2 regions of the Arthrobacter sp. BG5 genome follow, and region 1 is predicted to be linked to the other one. Evidence: riboswitches for the same ligand, from Rfam matches in the RefSeq annotation. Region 1 holds a riboswitch; the other holds the start of a gene.

Region 1 (4,616 bases):
ACCGCCAGATCTTCGTGCTGGACCCGATGCTGGCCACCGGCGGCACGCTGCGCGAGGCGATCAAGTTCCTCTTCAAGCGCGGCGCCTCCGACGTCACCTGCATCTGCCTGCTGGCCGCCCCGGAGGGCCTGGCCAAGCTGGAGGAAGAGCTCTCGGACGCCAACGTGACCATTGTGCTGGCCTCCATCGACGAGAAGCTGAACGAGAAGTCCTACATCGTGCCCGGCCTGGGCGACGCCGGAGACCGCCTGTACGGGATCGCCGTCTAAGCCGCACCGTGTAGCGCCGAAGGTCAAGGCGCCGCCGGTCCAGGGCCGGGCGCATGCACGCACCGCCGGTCCCGTTCACGGCCTTCGAAGGTCAAGGGTTCCGGCGGCCTGCGTCCGGGACTAGCCTGTGCCCATGGACTGGAAACTTGAACTCGTGTTCGTCCCCGTGTCCGATGTGGACCGGGCCAAGGACTTCTACGTGAACAAGGTTGGCTTCAACGCCGACTACGACGAACGCCCCTCGGACGGCATCCGGTTTGTCCAGCTGACCCCGCCGGGCTCCGGCTGCTCGATCGCGATTGGCGAGGGCCTCAACGATGCCCCGCCCGGAACCGCCCCCAGCCTGCAACTGGTGGTCAACGACATCCAGGCGGCGCACCGGCAACTCAAGGACAACGGTGTGGACGTCAGTGACGTCGACGTCCAGGAGTGGGGGCATTTCGTGTACTTCGCCGATCCCGACGGCAACAAATGGGCGGTGCAATACATCCCCAACCGTTCCGCCGGCTAGGCGTCCGCTACTGCCCGCAGGTGGGTGCCACTGCCCGCAGCCGGCATTGGGGCACCGTGCCGTGGCCGGCACAAGAAGACCCCGGATCCTGTGGATCCGGGGTCTTCTTCTAGCGGGCCCAAGGCCCGCGGTGCGTGTGGTTTAGTACCAGTTGTTCGCGTAGTGGAAGTTCAGGGCGCCGCACGGTGAGCCGTAGCGGTCCTGCACGTACTGCAGGCCCCAGTTGATCTGGGTCCGGTAGTTGGTCCGGTAGTCAGCGCCGGCGCTGGCCATCTTCTCGGCGGGCAGGGACTGCACCACCCCGTAGGCGCCGCTGCTGGGGTTCGTGGCCGTGGTCTTCCAGTCGGATTCCTTGGTCCACAGCTTCAGCAGGCACTGCATCTCGCTGGCTGCCCAGCCGTGGGCGGGCAGTTGGGCGGCGGCATAGGCTTGCGCGCCGGCGGGGTCGTCGACGGCCACCGGCTTCGCCGGAGCGGGCGCCGGGGCCTTCACGGGCTTGGCCTTCGGGGCCGGGGCCTTGGCAGCTGGTTTGGCCGGGGCTTTCGCCTTGGCGGGCGCGACCTTGGCCGCCTGGGCCTCCACGTTCGCGGCGGCCGGGGATGCAGGAGCGTTGCTGCCGACGCGTTCGAAGTCCAGGGTCTGCAGCGACGCGGCAGTGTCCTTGGCCGCGTCGGCGGTGTGCGCGGCCGTGCCGGACGCTTGGCCCGCGGCGCCTGCCCCCAGCAGGACCGCAAAAGCGGATAGCACGACGGCGGCGCGCTTGCCGTTTGTCCTGAGGCCGGCGCGGGACAGGGCCGAAGTGCGCTTCGCCGGCTCGGCCCGGTGGCGGGCGCTCTCGGCGTCGGACGTGCGTTTAGCGCCTTCTGGGCGCGCGGGAGCCTTGAATTCAGTCATGTTCGCCTCTCAACGCCTACGGAGTTAGCTGTCGGGTTCGGATGCGAAATCCGGCCGCACGGAATCTCGACGTGGCGGCTTAACCCCAAGGGTGCATGGATGCAGAATGCCCGGGAACTCTGGGTTCCCCGTCTCTGCCTGGTCCATGGGAATCCGGGAAGCGGCAGAGTTTGGCGTCAGCCCGGATATGCGGCTAGATCGATGACCGCACCCTAAAACGGTACCGGACTTCCAGTCAGATGTCACATTTAGGTAACGGCACACCCCCGCGGCGGAGTGGCGTCTTGCCTTCGGGTCCGTGGCGGGCAGGCCCGTTTCGACGGTTCCCTGCGGCTTCGATGGTGCTAAGCGTCGGACGGGCACGGAACCGTCGAAACGGCGGGGCGGGGGTGTGCGGACCACCCGGGAGTTGCGTGTCAGCCGGGTCCGGTGCGGTCAGGATGTGTTGCGGGGGCTGTGGAAGTCCGGACCGGCTACGCCGTCGGCGGCACCGCGGGCAGCCGGACGGCGAACTCCGTCCGGCCCGGCCGGGACGTGACCTCGACGGTTCCCCCGTGCGCCGCCACGATCGACTGCACAATGGACAAGCCGAGGCCGCTGGTTCCCTCGGACGCCGCCGTCGCCACCGCCGTCGTGCCCGCCGTCGCGCCCCCAGGACGGGGCGACGGGCGGGAGGCCGATCCGGCCGCCGGGTTGGTGCGTGCGGCGTCGGCCCGGGCAAAGCGGGAGAAGACGCGGCCGAGGAATTCGGGGGCGATGCCGGTGCCGTTATCCGTCACGGTGACCACGGCGCTGCCGTCCGCCGACCGCGTGACGCCCGTGACCACCTTCGTCCCCGGCTCCGTGTGCTTGCGGGCGTTGGAGAGGAGGTTGGCGATGACCTGGTGAAGCTGGGCCGCGTCGCCGCGCACCAGCACGGGCTCGCCCGGGAGTTCCAGCTGCCAGATGCGGTCCGGGGCCATGACTTTTTCGTCGCTCACCGTCTCGACGGCCAGTTGGGTGAGGTCGACCTCGGTGAGCTTGAGCGGCTGCCCCTCGTCCAGGCGCGCGAGCAGCAGCAGATCCTCTACCAGGGTGGTCATCCGCTCGGACTGGCTTTGGACCCGGGCCAGGGACTTTTCCCCGTCGGGCGTGAAGTGTTCGGTCATCCGCATCAGCTCCGTATAGCCGCGGATGGCGGTGAGCGGTGTGCGGAGCTCGTGCGAGGCGTCGGCCACGAACTGCCGCACCTTCATCTCGCTCTCCTGCCGCGCTTCAAGGGCGCTGGAAACGTTCTCCAGCATCTGGTTCAGCGCGTAACCCACGCTGCCCACCTCGGTTCCCGGATGGGCGGCCGACGCCGGCACCCGCACCCCCAGCGCCACCTCGCCGGCGTCCAGCGGCAGGCGGGAGACCTTGGTGGCCACCTCGGAGAGCTGTTCCAGCGGCTTCATGGTGCGGCGGATGACGGCGGTGCCGGCGAGGCCGATCAGGACCAGGCCGCCCGCGGACACCACCCCCAGGGTCCACACGAGCGAGGCCAGCGTGTTTTGTTTTTCCGCCAGCGGGAGTCCGGTGACAATTATGTCGCCGTAGGGGGCCCGTACCGCGGTCAGCCGGTAGTCGCCGGCCGAAAGGCTGCGGTTCACGGGCGCACCGTCCGGGGTGAGCGCCAGGAGGACGGCGTTGTCCGCCGAGGAGAGGCTCTCGCGGGTGGCGTCTCCGGCGAGGAAACCGGCGCTTGCCACGGTGCCGTTCAGCACGCGTGCGTTGAGCGTGCCGATGCCCTGCCCCCGGGCCTCGAGGGGGTCCGGGCGGCCGCCCGGGTTGTCGGATTCCGGCCGGCCGAACTCGCTGGAACGGTGCGCGGCTCCCGCGAGCTGCCTATCGAGCTGCTGGGTGAGGAAGACGTCCATCGAGGCGTAGCTGAACACCCCCACCGCCCCGCAGATGGCCACGAGCAGTCCCATGGCGACGAGGACCAGCCGGGTGCGCAGGTGCCACGTGGACGGGTTGCGCCAGTCGTGCCCGGGTACGGGGGTCACGCCGGAAAGTGTGGGCACGGATCAGTCCGCCGGTTTCAGCACGTAGCCGGCGCCGCGCACGGTGTGGATCATCGGTGCGTGCTTGGCGTCGATCTTCTTACGGAGGTACGAGATATAGAGCTCCACGATGTTCGCTTGGCCGCCGAAGTCGTAGTCCCAGACCCGGTCCAGGATCTGGGCCTTGCTGATGACCCGTCTGGGGTTTTCCATGAGGTAGCGCAGCAGTTCGAACTGTGTGGCGGTCAGATGCAGTTCCTCGCCGGCCCGTGTGACGTCCCGGGTGTCGACATTGAGCACCAGGTCACCCACCACGAGTTCGGCGGTGTCCATGGCGGCGACCCCGGAGCGCTGCACCAGGCGGTGTAGGCGAAGCAGGACCTCTTCCATGCTGAAAGGCTTGGTGACGTAGTCATCGCCGCCGGCAGCCAGGCCGGTGATGCGGTCCTGGACGGCGTCCTTCGCGGTGAGGAACAGCGCCGGAACTTCCGGCGCGAACGCGCGGATGCGGCTGAGCAGTTCGACGCCGTCGAACCCGGGGAGCATCACGTCCAGGACCAGCACGTCGGGGCGGAAATCCTTGGCGAGTTTGACCGCGGCCGGGCCGTCGGCCGCCACGGCGACGGACCAGCCGGCCATCCGGAGCCCCATGCTCATAAGCTCGGACAGGCTGGGCTCGTCGTCCACCACCAGGGCGCGGATGGGGGACCCGTCCGGGTGCGTCAGCTGGGGGAGGTTGTTGGTCATGGAGTGCGAAGTGGCCATGGGACGACTCTCCGATCTGCCGTTGAGGCGCGGCTTTGGGAACCCTGTGCGGCACCTGTGAATCCCAGACTACCGAGCTGGATGCTGCCCGGGGAGCGCCGGGACCGATTCGCCGCGGCTCCCGCCCGCAGCCCCCTCCCGCAGGTCTTGCACGGT
Region 2 (4,616 bases), 1.6 Mb from region 1:
CAAGGACGGCTTGGGAGCGACGCCGGCCACGATCGTCTTCACCGACGTCCCCACCCAGACCAGCAGCCGCCAGACGGTCAACGTCGTCAACACCGGCACAACCGTCGTCACGGTCACCGGCGTCACGCTGCCGGCAAACGCGTCGCTCAAGGCCGACCCGACGACGGTGCCGGCCGTGGGACAGAAGATCCAGCCCCTCACCTCGGTACCGGTGTCCCTTACCTTCAGCCCGACGACGGCGAGCCCGGTCACCGATAAACTGCTCGTCTCCAGTGACCGCGGGTCCCTGACCGTGCCGGTCACGGCGACGGCAGTTTCGGGCGCGGCGCACCTGCAGCTGCCCCCATCGCTGGACTTTGGCGACGTCGCGGTGGGCGCGGCGGCCACGTGGGACTTCACGATCACGAACACGGGCAACATCCCCATGACGATTACCAAGGCCAAGGCGCCGCAGGGCGTGTTCTCAACCACCGCCCCAATCTCGGAAGGACTGGTGATCCCGCCAGGCGAATCCGCGCATCAGAGCGTGACATTCAAGCCGACGGCGGCCGGACAGGCCGGAACCGCGGACACCTACTATTTGCTCACCGCGGACGACGGCCAAGGCGCACAGAAAGTGATGCTCACCGGAAAGGGCGTCGACGATCCCATCGCCCTCAAGGCTTACCAGACCAATGCGGGCGACCCGCGGTCGGTCCTTGGCAGGTCGCTCACTCTGGAGTACCCGGTGGGGGGAGGGAAGTGTCAGGACTACACCAAAGGTGTGATCTGCTGGTCGCCGTCCACCGGGGCCCATTGGGTCGCAGGTGCCATCTACGCCCGCTACAAAGCCGCCGGCGGCGCTGCCGGTGTTTTGGGGTTCCCCACCACGGATCAGTTGACCACCCCGGACAAGGTGGGACGATACGGCCACTTCGCCGGATCCGGCGGGGCATCGATTTACTGGTCGCCGACGACCGGTGCGCACTTCGTTATGGGTGCGATCCGGGCCAAGTGGTCGTCCCTGGGCAGGGAGAGGGGGGTGCTGGGGTACCCCGTTGCCGACGATTTGAGTACCCCGGATGGGGTGGGGCGGTACAACCACTTCTCCGCTTCCGGCGGGGCGTCGATTTATTGGTCGCCGAAGACCGGCGCGCACTTTGTTATGGGTGCGATCCGGGCCAAGTGGTCGTCCCTGGGCAGGGAGAGAGGGGTGCTGGGGTACCCCATTGCCGACGATTTGAGTACCCCTGATGGCGTGGGGCGGTACAACCACTTCTCCGCTTCCGGCGGGGCGTCGATTTATTGGTCGCCGAAGACCGGCGCGCACTTTGTTATGGGTGCGATCCGGGCCAAGTGGTCGTCCCTGGGCAGGGAGAGAGGGGTGCTGGGGTACCCCATTGCCGACGATTTGAGTACCCCTGATGGCGTGGGGCGGTACAACCACTTCTCCGCTTCCGGCGGGGCGTCGATTTATTGGTCGCCGAAGACCGGCGCCCACTTCGTTCGGGGAGCGATCCGGGCCAAGTGGTCGTCCCTGGGCAGGGAGAGGGGACGGCTGGGCTATCCGGTTACGGACGAATACTCAGTTGCCGTGGGCCGGGCCTCGAACTTCCAACGCGGGAAGTTGACCTGGATATCTGCCACGCGGCTGGTGACCGGCTAACGGCGGCCCAGAGGGGACGGGGCGTGGTGCGGGACGCCGGATGCCTGGCAGGAGGTCCCCGGCTCGGCGCGAGCGGCTGGCGCAGGTCAAAATGGAGCAATGAGCGAGGCCTGTGACTTCATCGACGCGGCGCTGCAGCGTGAAAGTTCCTGGCAGCGGGCCGACGAGGCCCAGGCCCGTTGCGGTCCGGAGCTGGGGAGCTACGGCGCCTCCGTCGGTGCGGTCCGCGGCACCGTCCGGGATGCGCTCCGCCGCTACCGGCACCTGGGCCGCGACGGTATCACCGCGCTGAGCTCGGAATTGTGGGCGGTGCCCGTCTTCGAGCGCCGGCTCGCCGCCGTCGTCCTGCTGCAGTCGTCCCTGGCACTGCTGGACAACTCGGACCTGACCCGCGTCGAGGGCTTCCTGCGCACGGCGCGCCTGCGCGAGCTGGCCGATCCGCTGGCGATCGACGTCGTGGGGCCGCTTGTTGCGCGGCTGGACGGTCAACCCCGTGACCGCGCAGAGGCCGTGATGCGCCGCTGGCTCCAGGATCCGGACGAATGGCTGCGGCGGGCTGCTGTGCTGGCCCCGTTGCGGGGGCTGCGGGCCGGAGACGGCGACTGGGACCGCTTTGTCCGGCTCGCCGGGACTTCCCTGGCGCACCGTTCCGGCGGCGCGAAGGGCAGCTCCGGCAGCAGCCCGGACGGCGACAGCGGACTGGTCCGGGAAGCGTTGTCACGCTTGCTCGCCGAGGCGGGCCCCGACGTCGTCAACCAAGTGCCGGGCAGCCTTCCCTAAGGCTCCGACCTGCGTTCCACCACGGCGTACGCCTTGCCATCGAGGAACTGCCAGTCGGTCACCACCATAAAACCGAGCGCGTCCACCCGGTCGTTTAGGACGTGGATGTCGAAACCGCCGTCGCGCGGTTCGGCGTCCCACGTCGCCACGTGGATTTCCTTCCCCTCGAGAACCAGCAGCTCCGTGTTGACATCGAAATCCTCCTGCGGCTGATCGCTCAACTGGCAGATGGCGACACAGTGGCTGTTCATGGTGGGGCCTCCGGTGGGATCGCTGGATGCCTTCATCCTATGCGTGGCGGCCAGCAGGACCCTAGGGATTTTTCGCCGCCGACAGCAGGCCCCCGTTATCTGAATGTGACATTCCTGCCGGCTGCCGTTACGGTGGATAGGTGCCTGTTTGTATCCGATACGGGCGCTCCCGAGCCGATTTGCCTAACTCTGCCGCGGCCCGGGATCCGAATGCAACCATCTGGCAGAGACGGGGAAACCACATTTGACCTGCACTTTCCGCAGGTCTTGGGGTGAAGCCGCGCAGCGCCCGCTTTGACGGGCCCGCGGCCGGGTGCCTCCCATCCGAATCCGACAGCTCACCTCGCAGGCATTGGGAGAGGCTACAACCATGACTTCAAGCATTACTTCTGCGCGCCATCGGTCCGACGCAACCGCCGGACGGAGCTCAGCATTTTCGGTCAAGTCGAGCACCATCGGCCGCCAGGCCGCGGTTCTTTTTGCCGCCTCCGGCCTGGTCCTCACGAGCGGCATGGCAGCCAACGCCGCCGTTGCACCGGTCGAGCGCGACTCCGCTCCGGCGTCGTCGGTCGACGTTGGCAGCAAGGTATCGACGCCCGTCACCGCTGATTCCGCCGTTCAGATCAGCTTTGACCGCCCGGCAGTCGCCACCACCCCGGCGCCCGTGATCGAGCAGCCCAAGCCCGTCGCCGCACCGGCAGTTGCCGCCGCGCCGGCCGTCGCCGCGGCGCCCGCCGCAGCGCAGCCCGTCGTTGCACAGGCTCCGGCAGCCCCCACCATCACCGTCCAGGCGAAGTCGGCCGCGGCGCCTGCCCCGGCAGCCGGCGGAGTCAACGCAGCGATGCTTTCGGCCGCCTACAGCCAGATCGGCATCACGCAGGACTGCACCGCAATGGTCGAAAAGGCCCTCGGCGCTGCCGGCATCCGCGTGGGCGACCTCGGTCCCCAGCAGTTCATGAACTACGGCAAGGTTGTGGGCACCCCGCAGCCCGGCGACATGGTCGTCCAGTCCGGCCACGTTGCCATCTACGCGGGCGGTGGCCAGGTCATCAGCGGCGGCATGAACGGCAGCAACCAGACGATCAAGCACCCGCTGTCCTGGCTGACGGCCACCGGCGGCGTGACCTTCGTCCGCGCCGGCGCCTAACACCCGCCTCAGCGCCTCTTCCGAAAGCCGGCGACCGGCTGCCACCGTGGCAGCCGGCCGCCGGCTTTTGCATGCCTGCGATGCACCCCGGCCGCTGCACCCTGGCCGGTGTTACGAAGCCGCACCTCAGTGGGTGTAACGCAGCAGGACCACGCCGTTGCCGAACGCCCGGGTTCCCGCGAGCGTGAGCCGGGTCCTGTCATCCGCAGCCTTGAACAGCGGCTTGCCGTGTCCGATCAGGACGGGGTGGATGTAGATCCAGTACTCGTCGATCAGCCCGAGCCGGCGGAAGGCGTCGGCCAGGTCGGCCCCGCCCAGTGCCAGGTCGCCGCCGGGCTGCGCCTTCAGGGCCAGTACTTCCTCAGCGACGACGTCGTGTACCACCGTAGTGTTCCAGTCGGCCCGCTCCAGTGTCCTGGAATAGACGACTTTCGGCATGTCCCGCCAGATTTTGGCAAATTCCACCATGGCCGGCGTGCTGGACGGATCCTGGTCTGCCGTCGGCCAGAAGCCGGCCATAAGTTCGTAGGTGACACGGCCGTCCAGGAAGGCCCCCATGGAGGCCAGTTGCTCGTTGAAGTGGCTGTGCAGTTCTTCGTCCACCCGGTGCCAGTCAATCTCCCCGTCCGGGCCCTCGATGAAGCCGTCGAGGGAAACCTGCAGGGCCAGGATGATCTTCCGCATGGCCAGAGCGTTCGCCGGGCGGTCTGCCGCGGATAGGCCTCCCGTGGCCCGAGGGGGTAGGGCGCAGGGCGTCACCGGCAACATCCTGCCGTTCAGGCCTAATATGTCG

Evidence for each region. A riboswitch is a leader RNA that binds a small molecule or an ion and turns the genes downstream of it on or off. The one in region 1 is predicted to bind cyclic di-AMP.
Region 2: another riboswitch for cyclic di-AMP. It lies ahead of AC1MBE_RS01975 (NlpC/P60 family protein); the one in region 1 lies ahead of AC1MBE_RS12185 (aggregation-promoting factor C-terminal-like domain-containing protein).

What each region holds. Positions count from the first base shown of each region.
Region 1 is NZ_CM155268.1:2,620,981-2,625,596, forward strand. Features, by position in the region: gene upp (uracil phosphoribosyltransferase) at 1-269, shown strand, start outside; gene AC1MBE_RS12180 (glyoxalase superfamily protein) at 403-780, shown strand; gene AC1MBE_RS12185 (aggregation-promoting factor C-terminal-like domain-containing protein) at 922-1,674, opposite strand; cyclic di-AMP (ydaO/yuaA leader) riboswitch at 1,673-1,855, opposite strand; gene AC1MBE_RS12190 (HAMP domain-containing sensor histidine kinase) at 2,148-3,698, opposite strand; gene AC1MBE_RS12195 (response regulator transcription factor) at 3,720-4,460, opposite strand.
Region 2 is NZ_CM155268.1:443,636-448,251, reverse strand. Features, by position in the region: gene AC1MBE_RS01990 (choice-of-anchor D domain-containing protein) at 1-1,645, shown strand, start outside; gene AC1MBE_RS01985 (DNA alkylation repair protein) at 1,745-2,425, shown strand; gene AC1MBE_RS01980 (hypothetical protein) at 2,422-2,676, opposite strand; cyclic di-AMP (ydaO/yuaA leader) riboswitch at 2,850-3,042, shown strand; gene AC1MBE_RS01975 (NlpC/P60 family protein) at 3,047-3,823, shown strand; gene AC1MBE_RS01970 (dihydrofolate reductase family protein) at 3,950-4,507, opposite strand.